Regions from separate parts of the Vibrio parahaemolyticus genome, predicted to be linked through region 2. Evidence: predicted binding sites of a transcription regulator. Region 2 holds the regulator's gene; each other region holds the start of a gene.

Region 1 (7,461 bases), 1.8 Mb from region 2:
GAAGGTATTTTGTTGATGGGCAGCGAGTCACACGGTGTGCGAGAAGAAGCGTCCAAGTTCGTGACAGATAAGATCACGATTCCTGCTTTCGGTGGCGCAGAATCTTTAAACGTAGCAATGGCGACGGGCATCATTTTAGACAACATGCGTCGTCAGCACAGCTAATCGTATCAACGAATTTTAGATACAAAAAAAAAAGCGTAACGGCCCAGGCGATGTCAAGCTGAGGTTCATTACGCTTTTTTCGTTTTGAATGCGGTTATTTTTCTAACATATCCAACTTGTTTGGCACGCCATTCCATTTTTCCGCTTCATCCATCGCTGGTTTCACTTCAGTTTGTACCGGCCAGATTTCTGCGAGTTCGGCGTTGAGCTCTTTGTAGATGGTTTGATCTTCAGGCAGCTCGTCTTCTTGGAAGATTGCCGCTGCGGCACACTCGTCAACACACAAGCCACAGTCGATACATTCTATTGGGTTGATTACCATGAAGTTTGGACCTTCGTGGAAGGCGTCAGCCGGGCACACCGCGACACAGTCGGTGTATTTACATTGGATACAGTTATCGGTTACGACAAACGCCATGATAATCAGCTCTTAAGTTAGTCAAAATCAAAGAAGGGGGATAATACTCATCCCAAGGCAAAATTCAACATTCACCAAGTTAAATCCGTCGTCCAACCTTGATTTAGTATGACAGACAATTCAATTTCTCGTAAAATGCGCGCCATTGTGAGCTGGGGGCCGTTAGGTTTTTTGGCTAAGACACCTACTATAACGAGACATCGATATGATTCGTATTAATGAAATTAAGCTTCCTCTTGATCATGAGGAAGGCGCGCTATTAGACGCGATCACTAAAAAACTTGGCATTCCTGCTGAGAAAGTTATCTCTTTTAACGTCTTTAGACGCGGCTACGATGCTCGTAAGAAAACCAATATTCATCTTATTTACACGCTAGACATCATCGTTGAAGGCGATGAAACCGCGTTGCTAGCGAAGTTCGCAAACGATCCTCACGTTCGCCAAACGCCAGACATGGAATACAAGTTTGTTGCGAAAGCACCTGAGAACCTAACAGAGCGCCCAATCGTCATCGGTTTTGGTCCATGTGGTCTGTTTGCTGGTTTGGTGTTGGCTCAAATGGGTTTCAACCCAATCATCGTTGAACGTGGTAAAGAAGTTCGTGAACGTACTAAAGATACTTTCGGTTTCTGGCGTAAACGCACGCTAAACCCAGAATCAAACGTACAGTTTGGTGAGGGCGGTGCGGGTACGTTCTCTGACGGTAAGCTGTACAGCCAAGTGAAAGATCCAAACTTCTACGGTCGCAAAGTGATCACTGAATTTGTTGAGGCTGGCGCACCAGAAGAAATTCTATACGTAAGTAAACCTCACATCGGTACTTTCAAGCTGGTGACGATGATCGAGAAAATGCGTGCGACTATCATCGAGCTAGGTGGTGAAATTCGTTTCAGTACTCGTGTTGATGATCTTCATATGGAAGACGGTCAAATCACAGGCGTGACATTGTCAAACGGTGAAGAGATCAAATCTCGTCACGTGGTATTGGCCGTTGGTCACAGTGCGCGTGATACATTTGAAATGTTGCACGAGCGCGGTGTGTACATGGAGGCGAAACCATTCTCGGTTGGCTTCCGTATCGAGCACAAGCAATCGATGATCGACGAAGCGCGTTTTGGTCCAAATGCGGGTCACCCAATTCTTGGTGCTGCGGATTATAAACTGGTTCATCATTGTAAAAATGGTCGTACCGTGTACAGCTTCTGTATGTGTCCAGGCGGCACTGTTGTTGCGGCGACATCTGAAGAAGGTCGCGTAGTGACGAACGGCATGAGCCAATACTCTCGTGCAGAACGTAACGCAAACAGTGCGATTGTTGTGGGTATCTCTCCTGAGGTGGATTACCCGGGTGATCCTCTAGCGGGTATCCGTTTCCAACGTGAACTTGAATCTAACGCTTACAAACTAGGCGGCGAAAACTACGATGCGCCAGCACAGAAAATCGGTGACTTCCTGAAAGGTCGCGATCCAAGTCAACTTGGTGATGTTGAGCCATCTTTCACGCCGGGCATTAAGCTCACAGACTTATCGAAAGCGCTGCCTCCATTTGCGGTAGAAGCGATTCGTGAAGCCATTCCAGCTTTCGATCGTAAGATCAAAGGTTTTGCATCTGAAGATGGCCTGTTGACTGGCGTTGAGACTCGTACCTCTTCACCAGTTTGCATTAAGCGCGGTAAAGATTTCCAAAGTGTAAACTTAAAAGGCTTCTACCCTGCGGGTGAAGGTGCAGGTTACGCTGGTGGTATTCTTTCTGCTGGTATCGATGGTATTAAAGTCGCAGAGGCGGTTGCGCGTGACATCGTTGCAGCAATGGAAAATGCATAATTAAATCACTTTTTGATTTGATGAAAGCCAGTCAGTTTTGCTGACTGGCTTTTTTGTATGTGCTGCATAGCTAATTAGGATTAGTGAGCATTTTCTGCGCGACATTTGAGACGTTTCCTCGTCATGTCTCTGGCTTTTGTTGGTGTTTACTTCTGCAGATAAATTGTTCTTACTGGGATAAATATGCAACAAGATTTAGCTTGAGAGCAGTAGATAAATGAATTTTGATAGAGATCAATAGACTACGCCTATGAACAAAATTGCTAATTTCCATTTAGTAAAATCAAGAAAGTAGACGACACTTATCTTAAGGCCGCAATAAAATGCCGCTAAGGAGATAAGAATGCATTCATTAAAAGTAAAAGATTACATGACGTTGCAAGCGGTGACTTTCACTAAAGACATGTCACTCACAGCCGCTTTGAACAAAGTGATGCAGAGCGTGACGCTTGGTGGTCCAGTCATTGATGAAAACGAAAAAGTAGTGGGGTTCTTATCTGAACAAGATTTGTTAGATAAGTTGGTGAAAGCCAGCTACCACTGCCAAGATACACATACTGTGCAAGAGTGTATGCATGAAGATGTGTTGTCCGTCTCGCCAGAAATGTCGGTCATTGAATTGGCGGATATGATGAAAGTCGGTAAGCCAAAAATGTACCCAGTAGTTGACGACCGAGGAAAGCTTGTTGGCATCATCACTCGCCGTGATGTTCTGCGCGCTATTGGGATGACGTTAAACGAATGCTTTAAACATCCAGTTTGATGACGACATCGACATGACTACTTCGAAAGGCGCTGCGGCGTCTTTCTTTTTTCGGAAGAGGCTGAGGTTGAGCGAAGTGGTTATTTTTCTCTTTTAACAAAATTCGTCTTGACCTTGGAGCTAGCTCCAAGGTTTATCCTTAGTGGTAGATGAACAGTCTCAGCCAATAAGGAAAATAAACTATGTGTACAAAACATCAAGGTTGCCAGTCAGGCAAAATCAAAACTGCGGTGCCACTCAGCGCCCATGACTCTTGCTGCGCGCCAACTAAACCGACGCTAAATATTGCTCAAGCGGGTGTTGATACTGTTGAAAGCTCTTGCTGTAGTGGAGGCAGTTGCAGTTCGGACACCGCCGATGAAGAAGGCCCCGCGGAACAGCGAGAATCCTCGATTCGTAGCAGTTGGATCGTGTCCGATATGGACTGCCCGTCTTGCGCGAAAAAGCTTGAAAAAGCCATCATGTCATTGCAAGGCGTTACGAATGCCAAAGTCCTTTTTGCTACAGAAAAGTTAGTTGTCGATTTTGATGACCATTCTCTAAGTTCGATCATTGAACAAACTGCGCGCCAAACTGGTTTCCCGCTTTCTGCGCTGGATAAACCAAAGCAAAAGAAAGAGAACAAAGGCTGGTCCGGTTTTGTTCAAGACAATCTACAGATTTTATCGATCGCAGGTGCTATGGCATTTGCGGGCCTAGTCGCAAGCATCAACCCTCAGCTTAGTAGCTGGATTTTTACTTTAACCTGTTTGCTGGGTTTGTATCCTATTGCCCGTAAGGCCGTCAAACTGGCTCGTGGTGGCACACCATTTGCCATTGAAACACTGATGAGTGTTGCTGCATTAGGTGCGTTGTACTTAGGTGAAACCGCAGAAGCCGCGATGGTGTTATTGCTCTTCCTTATTGGTGAAAAGCTAGAAGCATACGCATCGTCACGAGCTCGAAGTGGCGTTCAGGCATTAATGGATTTGGTGCCAGAAAACACCACGCTGATCATTGATGGTGTACGCAAAGAAGTGCCAGCGTCTCAGCTTCAACCTGGGGACGTCATTGAAGTGGCACCTGGCGGTCGTTTGCCTGCTGATGGTGTATTGATGACGACGTTAGCCAGCTTTGATGAAAGTGCATTGACCGGTGAATCAGTTCCTGTTGAGCATGAAGAGGGCGGGAAAATCATGGCGGGGGCGGTGGTAGTCGATAAAGTAGTGCAGGTGCAAGTGACCTCCCGCCAAGGTGAAAATGCCATTGACCGCATCCTTCATTTGATTGAAGAAGCTGAATCGCGCAAAGCGCCGTTAGAACGATTCCTCGATAAATTCAGTCGCTGGTACACGCCACTTATGATGCTGGTGTCTCTTGCTGTCATCGTTACGCCACCATTACTGTTCGCTCAACCTTGGGAAACATGGGTGTACCGTGGTTTAGCATTGCTCTTAATCGCTTGTCCTTGTGCCTTGGTTATTTCAACGCCTGCTGCGATTACGTCGGGTCTGGCTGCTGCGGCACGCCGTGGTGCATTGATCAAAGGTGGGGCAGCGCTTGAGTTGCTTGGCAAAGTGGAGTCGGTCGCGTTTGATAAAACAGGTACGTTGACACAAGGTAAACCGCAAGTAACGGACGTGGTGACTTATGATGTAACAGAAGAAACACTACTGAGTTTAACGGCTTCTATCGAGATGGGGTCAAGCCATCCTTTAGCGGTTTCATTAGTGAAGCGGGCTGAAGAACAAGGCGTTTCGATTCCTGAGGCAAGTGATAAAACTGCTCAAGTCGGCTCTGGTGTAACAGGTTTGGTGAACGGTAAATTAGTGCAAGTTATTGCGCCATCAAAAGCGGACTTCCCTGTTTCTTCGAAAGTTGAACAACGTGTTATTGAACTGGAAGAACAAGGCAAAACCGTGGTTATCGTTCGTCACGATTACGAAGTTATTGGCGTGATCGCGTGGCAAGATACTCTTCGTCAAGATGCTCAACAGGCAATCGCCACGTTGAAAATGTTTGGCGTGAGTTCTGTGATGTTGACGGGGGACAACCCACGCAGTGCGGAAGCGATAGCCCATCAAATTGGTTTGGATTACAAAGCGAGCTTGTTGCCTGCCGATAAAGTGCGTTATGTGGAACAACTTTCTACTGAGCACACGGTTGCGATGGTTGGTGATGGTATTAACGACGCACCTGCGATGAAAGCGTCTAGCATTGGTATCGCGATGGGCGGAGGTACTGACGTCGCATTAGAAACTGCTGATGCGGCACTAACGCACAACCGCTTGGTTGAATTGCCAGCAATGATTGAATTATCACGTGCGACGCTAAACAACATTCGTCAAAACGTGGCATTGGCGCTTGGCTTAAAAGGCGTGTTCTTAGTCACCAGTTTATTGGGTATCACTGGGCTTTGGGTTGCGGTCTTGGCAGACAGTGGGGCGACTGCGTTAGTGACACTCAATGCGCTACGACTTCTGCGGTTTGAATCTAAACAAGTGCAATAACGCTATTCTCAAAGTTGCTCTATATTTAACCCGAGGCGTTTCTCGTCTCGGGTTTTTATGTTTCTGTGAGCACTATAAGTTTTGTGAATGCAATCTGAGCCGTCGGACTTGTTGTTATGCAACGAAATGATAAGTTTGCCCGAATAATGTGATCAAAACCGTTTTAATTTGAAATTGTAGATTTATTACATTTTATCAATGTGATTGTGATCACTCTATGTTGATGCAAGGTTCGCTACAGTGCTCCTGTACCCAACAACTTACTAATGAGCTTATTGTTTACAAAATAAGCCACAATAAGGAGCGACATATGTCTCAAGCTGTATTCCATTTAGGTGTTACTGAAGCTGATCTTAATGGTGCAACTCTAGCCATCATTCCAGGTGATCCAGCGCGTGTTCAAAAAATCGCAGAACAAATGGAAAACCCTGTATTCCTAGCAAGTCACCGCGAATACACGCTTTACCGCGCAGAACTAGACGGTAAGCCAGTTGTGGTTTGTTCAACAGGTATCGGTGGTCCATCTACCTCTATCGCAGTAGAAGAGCTAGCACAGCTTGGTGTTCGCACATTCCTACGTGTAGGTACGACTGGTGCAATTCAACCACACGTAAACGTAGGCGATATGATCGTGACAACGGGTTCTGTTCGTCTAGATGGTGCAAGCCTACACTTCGCTCCAATGGAATTCCCAGCAGTTGCAGACTTTGATGTTGCAACCGCGATGAAAGCAGCAGTTGAAGAATCTGGTGCAACAGTTCATATGGGTGTGACTGCTTCAAGTGACACTTTCTACCCAGGTCAAGAGCGTTACGACACATTCACTGGTCGTGTTGTGAAGCGTTTCCAAGGCTCTATGAAAGAGTGGCAAGACATGGGCGTGCTGAACTTCGAAATGGAATCAGCAACGCTACTTACCATGTGTGCAAGCTCTGGCCTGAAAGCAGGTTGTGTGGCGGGTGTAATCATTAACCGTACACAAAAAGAGATTCCAGATCATTCAACACTGAAAGAAACGGAAGCTCGCTCAATTAAAGTTGTAGTAGAAGCAGCACGTAAAATGCTTTAAGCGCTCACTTTAGTTGGCATTTAAACAAACAGAAAAACCCAGAGGCTTGCCTCTGGGTTTTTCTATGTGCCTTGTTCAAGGTGCGATTTTCTAGATTCTGAAACGCAAAGTGATTGAAGCTAGGATAGGCACTAAAAACAGGCATTAAAAAAGCAGCTCCAGTGAGCTGCTTTCGTGGTTTTAGAGGGCGACTAAATTTCGTCAGAACCGCCAGCGGCTTCAAACCATTTCGCAAGATGCGTTTTGAGATCTTTCAGCTCTTCAGGGCCGATAAGCGCAAGGCCAAGATCCTCTGCACGAGTAATATCATTGTGACGAAGAGGGCGGAAGCTCACCAGCATAGCGCGAGCTTGTAGACCACCTAGCAGGTCACGCAAAGATTCCAGCTTGTACAGCGTATCGTCACCATCATCGCGCATGCCTTTTGTTTTACACTCAATGATGTGCAGCTTGTTATTTACAACCGTTGCTACGTCTAGCTCGTTACGTACTTCACTTTCACCCAGCTTACGATAAACCTGAACATTCAAAGAGCGGTCTTGAATCGTTGGCATGGTGTCTTGGATTTGCTTCACAGTGCTGTGAACCAGGGTCTCCAACCATTCGCCGTTAGAGAATCGACGTGCGTCTTCGTTCGCGAAGGTCAAAATGCCATTTTCGTAAGTCGCGATCTGTGCTTCGACAAGATCCGACAGCAGCATGTTGAGTTCACGGTAGCCTTGTTGCTTCTCT
Region 2 (7,461 bases):
GGCGGCAACAACCCGATGGTCATCTCTGATAACTACGGTGATTTGGATGCAACGGTGTACACCATCATCCAATCGGCATTCATCAGTGCTGGTCAACGTTGTACTTGTGCTCGTCGTTTATACGTGCCGTTTGGTGAGAAAGGGGATGCTCTGATCACTAAGCTGGTGGAAGCGACGAAAAACATTCGCATGGATCAACCATTCGCAGAACCTGCGCCATTTATGGGCCCACAAATCTCTGTGGCTGCGGCGAAGTTCATACTTGATGCGCAAGCAAACCTGCAATCTCTAGGCGGTGAAAGCTTGATTGAAGCGAAAGCAGGAGAGGCGGCGTTTGTTTCTCCTGGCATCATCGATGTGACTAACATTGCCGAGTTGCCAGATGAAGAATACTTCGGACCGCTGCTGCAAGTCGTGCGCTATGAAGGTTTGGATAAAGCCGTAGAGCTGGCGAATGACACGCGCTTTGGCCTGTCGGCAGGTCTTGTATCAACAGACGATCAAGAATGGGAATACTTTGTTGACCACATTCGCGCAGGCATCGTAAACCGCAACCGTCAATTGACGGGCGCAAGTGGTGACGCACCGTTTGGTGGCCCAGGTGCATCAGGCAACCTTCGTCCAAGCGCGTACTACGCGGCGGATTACTGTGCTTACCCTATGGCATCCATGGAAGGGCAGGAGACGGAATTACCTGCGACATTGAGCCCTGGCGTGACGCTTTAAGTTTCAACAATAACAGGGTCACGACCATGCATCGTGGCCCAATGTGCTGACGCATCATTTAGGTTTGGGTAGTACGCGTTGGCATTACACGGCAAGTGAGCACAGACTCAAAAAGCGTGTTTGACTGACTGACTGACATTTACCGTCACAGGTTGATGGTTGCTCGTTCATTATTCTGGACAGCTTTTGGGCTGTGAACGAGCGACCACACTCTTATCTTAATCCTACATCTCGTAACAAGGAGTCGTTATGACGCCCGATGTGTTATTTGAATCGCTATGGCAAGACTACATCCAACGTCTTTGTCCTTCTGCTGCTAAGGTGCATCAGCTTCTACAAGAAGATGAGGCTCTGATTAATGATCATATTGCTTTACGCACTTTCAATGTTGAACCGCTAGGTATCGAGACATTGGCGAAACCGTTTTTAGCTGCTGGCTATAAAGCGTGTGGGGACTACGTATTTGAGAGCAAAAAACTGGTCGCAAAACATTATGAGCACCCAGATCCGAATCAGCCTAAAGTCTTCATCAGTGAGCTGAAAGTCGAAGAGTGTTCGCCAGAGCTGCAAGATATTGTGGCGAAACTGGTTGCGCAAGTGGATGCTGAAAAACTGTCGGGCAGTGCATTTCTGCATGGCGGTCGCTTATGGGATCTAAGCTTTGCTGATTACCAAACGTTGGCTAAAGAGAGCGAGTATGCGTCTTGGCTGGCCGCGCACGGTTATGGTGCTAATCACTTTACGGTGAGTGTGAATCAGCTGAATCAACACGATGAAGTCAAACAGGTTAACGACCATCTTCGTCAGGCAGGGTTTGTGATCAATGAGTCGGGCGGTGAGGTGAAAGGCTCACCAGACGTGTTGCTTGAGCAATCGTCGACGATGGCAGACAAAGTGCCAGTGACCTTCGAAGAAGGTTCGGAAATTATCCCAGGTGGCTTTTACGAGTTTGCTAAACGTTACCCAATGGAGAATGGCGAGTTGTATCCAGGCTTTGTTGCAGCATCAGCAGACAAAATTTTTGAAAGTACTAATGGCTAAACGCCATGGAATACCTCGGGCTAACGTTGTTGTTTGTTAGCCTCTTGCGACCTAGGGTTTGACTGAGTTGCAAGGTAAATAACAAGGTAAATAAAAAGCCACCAATGTCGCCATTGGTGGCTTTTATAATTTTGTTCGTGTCACTCTAAATTGAGATTAACGAGTACCGTAAACAACGATAGTTTTACCGTGCGCAGAGATTAGGTTCTGCTCTTCTAGCATCTTCAAGATACGACCTACTGTCTCACGAGAACAGCCAACGATTTGACCGATTTCTTGACGAGTGATCTTGATTTGCATGCCGTCTGGGTGAGTCATCGCATCTGGTTGTTTAGCAAGGTTCAGAAGCGTCTGAGCGATACGACCAGTTACGTCTAGGAACGCTAGGTCACCCACTTTTTGGCTAGTTACTTGAAGACGACGAGCCATCTGCGCAGAAAGACGCATTAGGATGTCTGGGTTTACTTGGATAAGCTGACGGAATTTCTTGAAAGAAATTTCAGCAACTTCACAAGGAGATTTAGCGCGAACCCAAGCTGTACGCTCTTGGTCTTCTTCGAATAGACCAAGTTCACCAATAAAGTCACCTTGGTTTAGGTAAGAAAGAATCATTTCCTTACCTTCTTCGTCCTTGATAAGAACCGCAACAGAGCCTTTAACGATGTAGTACAACGTTTCAGCTTTTTCACCTGCGTGAATTAGCGTGCTCTTTGATGGGTACTTATGAATATGACAGTGTGAAAGAAACCACTCTAATGTTGGGTCGGTTTGAGGTTTACCTAGAACCATAATATCTCACTTCCTCTGCAGGGTACGCTTGCGCTATCCATATTTTAGCTAAGCCTGAATTAGGCTTACTAGAATAAGAGCACTTTTTATATGCTGCAAGCTCTCTTGTGTTTCGGTAAGAAATAGTATCCTTTTTCGAAAACGATTTCTTGATTTTAATCGTGCCATGATTGAGATTTTGTAAGCAAAACTGTGCACATGATCACGGTATGAAAAGTAAACATCTAGCCCGCTACGTTTTTAGCCAATTTTTCCTGTTTCAATCAGCTGTTGTAGGATAGGCCTAACTATGAGCTCCATTGCAAAGCTCATTTTGCCGCCTGGCACAACAATGGTGTTGTGGCGCGACATAAATGAGCCATCAATCATGGCCAGCAGATATGGGAAGTCGACATTCTTAATGCCACGCAGACGAATCACCACAAAGCTTTCATCTAAACTCGGAATGCCTTTGGCGTTAAGCGGGTTGGAGGTATCGACGGTTGGGACGCGTTGAAAGTTGATGTGAGTACGAGAAAACTGCGGAGTGATGTAATTGAGGTAATCGTCCATTGAGCGCACGATTGAGTCCATCACCGCTTCACGCGAATGGCCGCGATCGCGAGTGTCGCGCACGAATTTTTGGATCCACTCTAAGTTTACAATTGGCACCATGCCAATTAAGAAGTCCACATGCTGAGCAACATTAACATCGCCATCAACCACACCACCATGCAGCCCTTCATAAAACAGCACGTCGCTGTTTTCAGGTAAGTCTTGCCATGGTGTAAATGTGCCTGGCATTTGATTGTAGGGAACTGCTTCGTCAAACGTATGCAGATAACGGCGCACGCTGCCAGTGCCGTCATGACCGAACTTACGGAAAAACTCTTCTAATCCCGGGAAGTCATTCGCTTGCGGACCAAAGTAACTGATATGTCGGCCTTGCTCGCGGGCTTTGCGAATTTCGATGTCCATTTCAGGGCGAGTAAAGCGATGGAAGCTGTCTCCTTCCACCCATGCCGGCCTGATGTTCATCATATTGAACATCTTGCGGAATGCTTCAGACGTCGTGGTTGTGCCGGCACCGGATGAACCAGTAACCGCAATGATTGGGTGTTTAGCTGACATGACAAACCTTGTCGAAAATTACGTACCTGTAAAGTGCAGCAGCGAACCGCTGCACGGTCGATAACCCACTATAGCATGTAACAACGACTTGTCATCGAGTGGGATACGGTAAAAATGTGAACGTGCTAAAACTTTGCTTTGAGTTGAATATCAACCGTTTCATGCAGTTCTGAGAACACGATGACGGCTTCACCTTTTTCTAGTTGCGTCTTCACTTGATCGATTTTGTTTTGCAGTGAAATTTCAACCGCGCCATAGTCGGTGCCTTCGCGTAGCACGAACTCACGAATTAGATTTTCCAGTGTTTCTGGCGCGATGTCTTGCCAAGGAATGATCATAAATACCTCAAACTTTTATGATGAAAGGCTAGTTTACTGTGTTCGCGGTTTGGATACAGCTGAAAGGTACTCTGCCGCGACACTTTCGTAGTACGCGGGCAGGGCTTCCTCTAACCAGAACTTTGGTTTTAATGCAGTACCAGTCAGAAAACCAACGTGTCCGCCGTGCTCAAACAGACGGTAATCAATGTTATCTGGCAGAACAAATTTGGGGATCACCTCTTCGGTCATGAACGGGTCGTCTTTGGCGTGGATGATCAAAGTTGGCAAGGTGATCTGCTGTAACTTGCTCAATCCTGAGCATTGATCGTAATAATCTTGTGCATCCTTAAAACCATGCAGAGGTGCAGTGATCAAGTCATCAAATTCGTACAGACGAGTGACGCGCTTGATGGAGTTGTACGACAGCGCCAATTCGCCATGCAGTAAATGATGTTTTTGTAGAGCATTCCTTTTGAGCGAAGAGAGTAGGTAACGGCGATACACTTTGGAAAAGCCCTGCTCAATTCGATTGGCACAAGCCGCCAAATCCAGTGGTGCAGAGACGATGGTGGCCGCTTTTAAAATCGGGTCATCTTTGTATTGGGCTAAGTAGTTCGCCAGCATATTGCCCCCAAGGGAGATGCCGACGGCGACTTTTGGATTGTTTGGAAAGCGCAGATGGAGGTGTTCCAAAAAGAAGCGAGCGTCCGTTACTTCTCCTGAATGGTATGCGCGAGCTTTTTTGTTCGGTTTGCCGCTACAGCCACGAAAATGCATCATCACCGATAACCAACCAGATTTCGCAAACGCATTCATCAGGCCGTTTGCATACGGGCTGTAGAAGCATCCTTCCAAGCCATGAAACAAAACGAAGATGGGTTTGTTCTGCGCGGGTTCTTTGGTGGGATCTTCACTCCAAGCGAGATCGAGGAAGTCGCCATCGTCGGTATCCAGCGTCTGCCAAATAGGCGTAAACAGCGCTTTTTTACGAATAAAGCGCGGTAAAAGGGTCTGAAGGTGCGGGTTCTTGATCCCGGCGGCTGCGAAAAATTGTGTCATACCTAACTGCTCTTATATGGTCCTTCATGTCAGTTGAAGAACTTATTAATATAATCCTTTATAAAGATTATAGGTATTCTACAGCGTTATGAGTGTTTTGGTGGGTGAATGTTTGGCACAGGGATAGCAAAGGCTTGTTGCAAATGCTCTCCACCAAGCTGACGACAGTATCTGAGCGTGAGTGGATCGCCATCGTTTTTAATCAGTGTAAGTGAGTTAATACAGTCGACCAAATCGGCTTGTTGTTGCTTTTCGAGTTGCAGTTCAAACTGCAGGCTTTCTCGATATAACGCATCGTTCACTTGGGATTTTAGATGACGTCGCAGGTCGCGAAAAGAGTGCAGCAGCGTTTCACTACGGCCAAGACAGCTTTGGACTAAGTGCCAGTCTTTCTCTTGGAAGATAAGCTGCTGCTCGTCGAGCCAACGGAGCAGCAGTAATAGATTCACGTTACCGTGGTAATTGTTTTGCAATGATAAACACGCTTCTTTTACTTCTCGCACGCCATAAAACTGCAGGCTGAACTGCCAAAGGTGTTCTAGGGTAAGAGTGTATTCCGCGTGTTTGTTTGTCATTGGTTAAACTCTAGCTCCATCTGCTCCAGTTCTTCCTGAGCAGACATCCATTCCATTTCCACTTCTTCAAGTTCTGATTTGCTCGAAGCTTGAAGGGCCAGCACTTCATTTAGTTTAGCTTTATTTTCGGCTTCATACAGTGAGTTATCCGCCAATTGTTCTTCAGCCTCTGCCAGTGCTACACCTAACTTATCCATTTTATTTTCTAATTGTGTCAGGGTTTTGCGAATTGGCGCCGTCAGTTTACGAAATTCCGCTTCGCGACGTTTTTGCTCTTTCTTCGCAGCGGCACTGTTTGCGGTATCTTTAACTGGTTGCGACGCTTGTGCTTCTTTTCGCTCGGCTTTTTGTTGTTCGGTCAACCATTTGTAGTAGTCGTTTAAGTCACCATCGAATGGCGCAACTTGGCGATCATGCACTAAGTACAAATCATCGGTGGTTGCGCGCAGTAAGTAGCGGTCGTGTGAAACAATCACCATCGCACCTTCGAACGTTTGCAGAGCCATGGTTAACGCTTGGCGCATGTCTAAGTCTAGGTGGTTGGTTGGTTCGTCGAGTAGCAATAAGTTTGGTTTTTGCCACACGATCAACGCCAGCACCAAGCGTGCCTTTTCACCACCAGAGAACGGTGCGACTTTTTCTAGCGCTTTGTCGCCTTGGAAACCAAAACTACCTAGGTAATCGCGCAGTTGCTGCTCTGTTTGATCCGGTGCAATCTGCATCATGTGCTGCAGTGGCGTTTCTTCTGGGTGCAACGTCTCCAACTGGTGCTGAGCAAAGTAGCCGATCTTTACGCCTTGCGAATAGGTGAGATCGCCGCCTTGCGCTTTAAGTTCACCTGAAAGCAGTTTGATTAAGGTCGATTTACCTGCGCCGTTGCGGCCAAGCAAACCAATACGGCTGCCCGGTACTAAGTTCAGACGAATCTTTTCTAAAATTAGGTTGTCGCCGTAACCTGCCGATACGTCGTCCATCATCATTATTGGATTTGGCAGCGCAGCTGGTTGGCGGAATTCAAAGCTGAATGGGTTATCGAACTGCGCGGGCAAGACTTTTTCCATGCGTTCTAGCGCTTTGATTCGACTTTGCGCTTGGCGCGCTTTCGATGCTTTGTAGCGGAAGCGGTCGATGTAGCTTTGCATGTGCGACATTTGCTTTTGTTGTTTCTCGAACATCGCTTGTTGCAGCATCATTTTTTGCGCACGTTGATTTTCGAATGACGAGTAGTTGCCCGTGTATTCGTTCAGCTGTTGGTTTTCGATATGGATGATGCGACCAACGATCGGATCTAGGAAATCTCGGTCGTGCGAGATCAAGATCAGCGTGCCAGGGTAGTTTTGCAGCCAGCGCTCTAACCACATTACGGCGTCCAAATCCAAGTGGTTGGTTGGTTCGTCGAGCAGTAGTAGATCGGAACGACACAATAGTGCTTGAGCTAAGTTAAGGCGCATACGCCAACCACCAGAGAACTGAGTTAAGTTCCAGCTCATCTGTTCTTGGCTAAAGCCAAGGCCGTCAAGCAGTTCTGCCGCACGGGCACGGATGCTATAGCCGCCAATGGTTTCGATCTTGCCGTGAATTTCTGCCACCAGCGTACCGTTGTCTTTTTCTTCTGCAACCGCTAGCTGTTGCTCAAGACCGCGGTATTCGCGATCACCATCAATGACGTATTCCAGTGCGCTGCGTTCTAAAGCAGGTGTTTCCTGCGCTACCCACGCCAATTCCCAATGCTGAGGTTGGCTGAACGAGCCCGCGTCAATCGACAGTTCATCTTTCAGTAGAGCAAATAAGGTCGATTTACCACAGCCGTTTTTGCCAACCAGACCCACTTTGTCACCTGG
Region 3 (7,461 bases), 2.6 Mb from region 2:
TTGTTCAGTAGAGTGCGCATAACTTCAACAGCAGCGCCATCGGCTGCGTTTTTGTCACCACGGCCAAGCCATTTGTAACCAGCGAGTGCAGCACCTTCAGTTACACGAGAAAATGCCATTGCTAAATCGCGTTTCATGATGTCTCCAAGTAAGCAATAGGGAAGAGGAATTTGCGCGGCGATTCTATCACAACGGCAGTTAAACGTTTGCCTTTTTGCTGAGCTTTTACTTTAACTAAGTTGAATTTGATCAATACTTGGGTGATTTTTGCCGCGGAGAGGCGTAAATACCTTGCACAAAAATGCTTCGCCGATAAGAAAAGTCAGCGTTTAGTGAGATTGCGCCGATTTTTTAACCGAATGATGCGAAATATCGAATATAGTGAGTGTTTCTCATCGCGACGCTGAGTAGAATGACCTTATATAGGTAAGCTGCACGCCAATCTCGTGCATCGTCCCAACGGAATAACATAGGTAGGCCAAGATGTCTTTTGAAGTACTAGAACAACTAGAATCTAAAATTCAAACTGCAGTTGACACAATCACTCTTCTTCAGATGGAAGTTGAAGAGCTGAAAGAAGACAAAGTAAAACTAGAAGCAGAAGCAAACGAGCTTCGTTCTCAACGTGAAGATCTAGAGCAAAAAGCTCAGCAAGCTCAGCAAGAGCACGCACAGTGGCAAGAGCGCATTCGTGCACTACTTGGCAAAATGGACGAAGTGGAATAGTTTCACTTCTTCATCCAGAATTAAAAACACCCGCTTTGGCGGGTGTTTGTGTATTTGGGTATGAGTAGCGCTTTAGTCAACGAAAGGTGACTAGCTACTGGAAGCTACTCTTCGACCGTATCATCTAACTCAAGGTCAATATTAAGTGGCTCTGGAGATAGGATGATGCCAGTGTTGTCGGCGTAGATGTAATCTTCTGGAAGGAAGCTAACGCCGCCGAAGTTTACGGGTACATCTAGCTCACCAATGCCCTGGTTTGCCGCGCCAACAGGAATCGATGCCAAAGCTTGAATGCCGAGGTTCATGTCTTCTAGTTCATCGACTTCACGGACACAACCGTAAACGACAATGCCTTCCCACTCGTTTTCTTCTGCAATCGCAGCAATTTCTGCATCGATGAGCGCTTTACGTAAGGAACCGCCACCGTCAATCAACAACACGCGCCCAAGACCATCTTGCTCTAAGGTTTCGCGGATCAGTGAGTTGTCTTCAAAACACTTAATGGTGGTGATTTGCCCGGCAAATGACGCGCGTCCGCCAAAATTACTGAACATTGGTTCAACCACATCGACCTGATCAAGGTAGATATCGCAGAGTGCTGAGGTATTGTATTCCATAGCGTACCTTTCTAAACAGAAACTGGTTGTCTTTGAGTATATCTAGGCATTAAGTCAATGCAATGACAATCCTTTTTTAACTTACCAGAGTTTGAGCTACCACAATTGTTGCAAACAAAACGTTAGTGACTAATGAGCATTTTACGATAACTGGCAGCATTGGAGCGATTTGTGCAGGTTTTTCTGTATCCCAAACGGCTTTACCGTGATGAATGACGACATAAACACTCAATAAGAAGGGTAGGCTCATCCACAGAGGTTTGTCTTGAATTAACAAGTAAGCCGCAAATGCTAAAATAGCACCACCAAGCAAGATAAAGTGGTACTGCTTGGCTTTGTGTTGGCCCAAACGGACGGCGACCGTGCGCTTTCCACATTCGCGATCGTTCTCGATATCACGCATGTTGTTGATGTTCAGTACCGCTACCGCGAGTAAACCACAGCCCAGAGCTGGTAAGAATAGAGTGGTGTCTACATGTCCAGTATGCAGGAAGTATGTACCAGATACGCCTAGCAGACCAAAGAACAGGAATACGGAGATATCGCCTAAGCCGACATAACCGTAGGGCTTACTGCCCATGGTGTAAGCAATCGCCGCGATAATGGCAAGAATACCCAAACCGATGAAGGTGATGATGCTTTCTGGCGAGCTCAGCGCGTAAAACACCAAAACCAAGCCCGAGATGGCGGTAAGCACGATATTAAAAATGATCGCCTGTTTCATCTGTTTGGCACTAACGGCACCGGTCTGCATCGCACGCTGTGGACCTAAACGGTTTTCATTGTCGGTGCCTTTTACTGCATCGCCATAGTCGTTGGCTAAGTTCGATAGAATCTGCAATAAGGTTGCCGTAGCAAAGGCCATGATTGCGATGGTCAAAGAGAAATGACCGGCTGAGTATGCAAGTACGCTACCAGTTAAAATAGACACCAGAGCGAGAGGCAATGTTTTAGGGCGAGCGGCTTCAAGCCAGATCTGCAAAGATTGTTTCATGGAAATTTCGTGCTAGTAACCAATGTGCCCAGTATAAGCACAAAGCAGCAGATACGCTATTGACCTAAAACAAGGCAGGCATGACTGTTGGTACGTATCTGAGAATAATCTTTACGCAAATGCCCGAAAAACAAAAAGGCTACCTCTTTCGAGATAGCCTTTAAAATCAAGGTGAAATCTGAGTTTACAGAATAAAGCGACTTAGGTCTTCGTTTTCGATCGTATCGCCTAAACGTTCTTTAACGTAAGCTGCATCAATCACAAACTTAGCACCAGATTGCTCTGCTGCATCGTAAGAGATTTCGTCCATCAGACGTTCCATCACGGTATGTAGACGACGAGCACCAATGTTTTCTGTGGTTTCGTTTACCGTCCATGCCGCTTCTGCGATTTGCGTGATACCGTCTTCGGTAAATTCGATATCGACGTTTTCTGTCTTCATCAGCGCAATGTATTGTTCAGTCAGCGACGCTTTAGGCTCAGTCAAAATACGTTTGAAGTCGTGGCTGCTCAGTGCTTCCAATTCCACACGGATTGGCAGACGGCCTTGCAGTTCTGGAATGAGATCAGATGGCTTGGCAACTTGGAATGCTCCGGATGCAACAAACAGAATGTGGTCTGTTTTTACCATGCCGTGTTTTGTCGAAACGGTACTGCCTTCAATCAGAGGAAGTAAGTCACGTTGCACACCTTCACGAGACACGTCCGGGCCAGAGCTTTCGCCGCGCTTACAAATCTTGTCGATTTCATCAATGAAAACAATACCGTTGTTTTCTACGTTGAAAATCGCGGCTTCTTTTAGCTCTTCTTGGTTTACAAGTTTTGCAGCTTCTTCTTCTGCCAGCGCTTTCATCGCGTCTTTGATTTTCAGCTTACGCTTTTTCTTGGTGTCGCCGGCAAGGTTTTGGAACATACCTTGTAGCTGGTTGGTCATTTCTTCCATACCAGGAGGTGCCATGATCTCCACACCCATTTGAGGCGCTGCTACATCGATTTCAATCTCTTTATCGTCTAGCTGACCTTCACGCAGTTTTTTACGGAAGATTTGGCGAGTGTTTGAGGTGTCTTCTTTCTGCTCGACTTGACCCCAGCTATCGCGTGCTGGTGGCAGTAGTGCATCTAGAATGCGCTCTTCAGCTTGCTCTTCCGCGCGGAATTTTACTTTTTCCATCGCTTGTTGGTGGGTCATCTTCACAGCGACATCAGTCAGGTCACGAATGATGGTTTCGACTTCTTTACCAACATAGCCCACTTCGGTGAACTTTGTTGCTTCGACTTTGATGAATGGCGCATTGGCTAGTTTAGCAAGACGACGAGCGATCTCTGTCTTACCAACACCAGTTGGACCAATCATCAGAATGTTCTTCGGTGTGACTTCGACGCGCAAGCTTTCTTCTAGCTGCATGCGGCGCCAGCGGTTACGAAGGGCAATCGCAACCGAACGTTTTGCTTTGTCTTGACCAATGATGTGACGGTTCAGTTCATGAACGATTTCGCGAGGGGTCATTTCAGACATATTCTTTCCTTACTTCGTTACGATTACGCGGCTGGGGTTTCAGGCTCTGCAGTTGAGTCTAGCTCTTCTACGGTGTGGTGATGGTTGGTGAATACACAGATATCACCAGCGATGTTCAGTGCCTTTTCCGCGATTTCACGTGCATCTAAGTCAGTATTTTCTAAAAGTGCAGTTGCGGCTGCTTGTGCGTATGCACCACCAGAACCAATTGCAATCAAATCATTTTCTGGCTGAACGACATCGCCGTTACCAGTGATGATGAGTGATGCTGTTTCGTCTGCAACAGCAAGTAACGCTTCTAATTTGCGAAGAGCTCGGTCGCTGCGCCAGTCTTTTGCCAGTTCTACGGCTGCTTTCGTCAGATGGCCCTGGTGCATTTGCAGTTTGCTTTCAAAGCGTTCAAATAGGGTGAAGGCGTCCGCTGTACCGCCAGCAAAGCCAGCAAGCACTTTATTGTTGTATAGGCGGCGAACTTTGCGCGCGTTACCTTTCATGACGGTATTGCCTAGAGATACTTGGCCATCACCCGCGATGACGACTTTGTTATTTCGACGTACAGATACAATGGTAGTCACAGTCGACCTCTTAATTATTTCTCTTTGGATTTAATTCAGTATATGGGGGAGAGGAACTTGGGATTCAAGGGGAGGGCGTTTTTCACATTTGCTAACGCTGATGATGCCAATAACACGCGAGGAATAAAAAAGACCAACAGCGAATGCGGTTGGTCTTTGTGAGATTAGAAGTTTTCTTTCCAAATTGCGCACGGTTCGATTTTCGCGCGTTGCAACTTGTGGCGATCTTTCTCTGCATCGCGTTTGAACTTGTACGGGCCAAGTACAACACGATACCAAGAGCTGCCTTCTTTCTTACGAATTTTGCTCGAAAGACCTTGGAAAGCAATAGCCAGCTTTCGCTCTTCGGCCTGCGCTTGGGTTTTGTAAGCGCCACACTGCATTACGTATGGGATTTTAGATACTTCGATTTCTTTAGCGACGACTTCCACTTCTCGCTTGGGTAAAGATTCGACGTATTCCCACTTCTCTTCAGGTGGTGGTGGCAAATCCTTTTTCGGCTTTGGCTTACTGACGGTCGTGGTAGGTTGTTGCACCACGGGTGGTTTCGGTTCTGGGTCGTTACTTAATAAATACAGACCATAGCCAAAACCGCCCACAAGCAAGATTGCAAGTAGACCACTACGCCAAGGTTTTCTTTTGGGAGGTTGTTTTTTTGTCGACTTTTTTGGAGCGCCTCGCCCCCGTCTCACATAATCTCTGTTTGCCACGGTTACTTCTGGTCATCAAGGATTCTTCCAAATATGTTAATCCAGAACGGGTCGAGAAAACACCCTATTGATGTAATCTTGATAGCTACGTATCAGATAGAGAAGACAAAAAGCGGCACCAATGGGCACCGCTTATCGTTAGTTTACATGATAGGTCGCGTTGGACTACCGAGCGCTTAGGCGCGTTGCGGTGGCGCTGCGCTACCACGGACAACAAGCTTAGTTTCTAGTAAGCGTGAACCTGAATGAACGTCATGGCCTTTAAGGAGTTCGAGCATCATAAGCATCGCTTGGCGGCCAATTTCATAACGAGGTTGAGAAATGGTTGTTAACGGTGGATCGCAGTATTGAGCAAAGTTGATATCATCGAAACCAACCACTGACAAATCTTGCGGAACGCGCAGACCGAGTCGTTTGGCTTCTTGGATTGCGCCGATTGCCATGGTGTCGCAGTGGCAGAAAATCGCAGTTGGTGGCTCTGGAAGTTCTAGCAACTTACGTACAGCTTTCGCGCCGCCGTCAAAAGAAAACTCAGTGATAACACTGTATTGTGGGTCTTTACTAATCCCCGCGCGACGCAAGGCTTGTTGATAACCTTGCTGGCGGAACTGGCACAATACCGCTGTGTCTGGCCCTGAAATTTGTGCTATGCGTTTATGGCCAAGTTGAGTTAGGTAATTGACCGCTTCAAAAGCAGACGTTAGGTTGTCAATGTGCACGGTTGGTAATTCTAGCTCTGGCGCAAACTCACAAGCCATGACCATTGGTGGCAGGTTTTTCTGTTCTGGCTTGCTGACATCAAATGGCAGGTCGGTACCAAGCAGTAACATGCCATCGGCTTGTTTGGTGAACACTAGATTCACAAACGAGCTTTCACGCTTTTTCTGCTGGCCGCTGTCACCGAGCAGTACGAGGTAGCCATGTTCCATAGCTGCGTCTTCGATACCACGAATGATTTCAGAAAAGTAAGGATCACAGATGTCAGGAACGATGGTAACAATCGTTTTTGATTCGTTTCTACGTAGATTACGCGCTAATGAATTTGGAGAATAGCCCGCTTCAAGGACGGCATCTTCGACTCTTTTTCTTGTTGAAGAAGAGACTTTTTCTGGATTCATTAATGCTCGAGATACCGTAGCTGTCGACACTCCCGCAAGCTGGGCAACATCCTTCATTGTCGCCATAGTGTTTAACCTCTCAAATTTTTGCCAAGATGACGTTATTCCCTGTCAGAAGTCGTAGGTTTTTATCACTGGTAATCAGTGCCTATCTAATCACGTTGTTAGTGGTTATTTTTAGGGAGTAGGCGATAAAGCATCGCTTGGCTACTGCTTCAAATTTTGGGAATAGTCATTGTTTTAATCTAAGCCTATGGGGTAAACCCACTTTAGACTTTGCTAATTTGGATAGTCTATTCATTTCTATCGGGAAAGTTACGGTCTGTTTAACAAAAATTGCAATCTTGATGTGAGTCTCATCACATTAAAAGGTAATTCATTACATAGTTAAACGTTTGCTAGCTGAGATCTTGTGGTTCTATGTCTAAATTCCAGCGAACTTTTTTGGCATTAGGCAACAACTCAATAGCAGGTTTGGCACTGGTTAATAACTTTTGCATTAATGAACGGTGCTGGGTTTGGAGTAACAGCTGCCAACGGTATTTGCCTGCGCGTTTGGCGAGAGGCGATGGTGTTGGACCAAGCACCATGCAGGTGTCGTCAAACAAAGGGTGTGATTCTAAGGTAAAGCGAACTTGGCGCAGAAAGTCTTCTACGATCTCGCTCTTATTCGCTTCGGCTTTAAATAGAGTCAGGAAACTGTACGGTGGCAACTGCGCCAGTTTACGTTCCTCTAATGCCGTCATAGCGAAGTGTCGGTAGTCTTTTTCCAATAAGGCTTGCAACAAACTGTGCTCAGGATGGTGAGTCTGTAAAACCACTTCCCCCGGCTTACTTGCACGTCCGGCTCGCCCTGCGACTTGAATGAATAACTGCGCTAATCTTTCGGAGGCGCGGAAGTCGCTACTATATAGAGAGCCATCAACATCTAGCAAGGCAACGAGCGTTACATTGGGGAAATGGTGTCCCTTAGCTAACATTTGAGTGCCAATTAAAATTTGATATTCACCCTTGCGGATGGAGTCCAGCGCATCTTCTAAACTGCCTTTGCGGCGCGTGCTATCTCTGTCGATACGGATGGCTTTGTATTCGGGGAACAGTTGTGCCAATTGTTGTTCTAACTGTTCGGTACCGACACCAACGGTAACCAGTTGAGTTGAACCACAGCCCTGACACTGATGAATCACTGGTTGCTGCGAGCCACA

The links. The regulator CRP, encoded in region 2, controls carbon source genes, mostly activating them, when cyclic AMP is high. The targets are predictions, from matches to a motif close to TGTGANNNNNNTCACA.
Region 1: udp (uridine phosphorylase) is a predicted target of CRP. The motif match lies at 5,860-5,875, and genes of this name have one in related genera.
Region 3: cytR (DNA-binding transcriptional regulator CytR) is a predicted target of CRP. The motif match lies at 6,605-6,620, and genes of this name have one in related genera.

The regions. Positions count from the first base shown of each region.
Region 1 is NZ_UHIL01000001.1:1,191,815-1,199,275, forward strand. It holds gene DYB02_RS06125 (RNA methyltransferase) at 1-165, shown strand, start outside; gene fdxA (ferredoxin FdxA) at 260-583, opposite strand; gene DYB02_RS06135 (NAD(P)/FAD-dependent oxidoreductase) at 789-2,408, shown strand; gene DYB02_RS06145 (CBS domain-containing protein) at 2,752-3,171, shown strand; gene DYB02_RS06150 (zinc/cadmium/mercury/lead-transporting ATPase) at 3,354-5,660, shown strand; gene udp (uridine phosphorylase) at 5,971-6,729, shown strand; gene DYB02_RS06165 (DUF1887 family protein) at 6,921-7,461, opposite strand, start outside.
Region 2 is NZ_UHIL01000001.1:3,034,311-3,041,771, reverse strand. It holds gene astD (succinylglutamate-semialdehyde dehydrogenase) at 1-726, shown strand, start outside; gene DYB02_RS15580 (DUF1338 domain-containing protein) at 976-1,767, shown strand; gene crp (cAMP-activated global transcriptional regulator CRP) at 1,924-2,556, opposite strand; gene DYB02_RS15570 (phosphoribulokinase) at 2,797-3,666, opposite strand; gene DYB02_RS15565 (YheU family protein) at 3,792-4,004, opposite strand; gene DYB02_RS15560 (hydrolase) at 4,038-5,045, opposite strand; gene DYB02_RS15555 (TIGR02444 family protein) at 5,132-5,620, opposite strand; gene DYB02_RS15550 (ABC transporter ATP-binding protein) at 5,617-7,461, opposite strand, start outside.
Region 3 is NZ_UHIL01000001.1:481,774-489,234, forward strand. It holds gene glpX (class II fructose-bisphosphatase) at 1-137, opposite strand, end outside; gene zapB (cell division protein ZapB) at 484-726, shown strand; gene rraA (ribonuclease E activity regulator RraA) at 831-1,343, opposite strand; gene DYB02_RS02530 (1,4-dihydroxy-2-naphthoate polyprenyltransferase) at 1,420-2,337, opposite strand; gene hslU (ATP-dependent protease ATPase subunit HslU) at 2,522-3,853, opposite strand; gene hslV (ATP-dependent protease subunit HslV) at 3,877-4,428, opposite strand; gene ftsN (cell division protein FtsN) at 4,593-5,138, opposite strand; gene cytR (DNA-binding transcriptional regulator CytR) at 5,315-6,361, opposite strand; gene priA (primosomal protein N') at 6,655-7,461, opposite strand, start outside.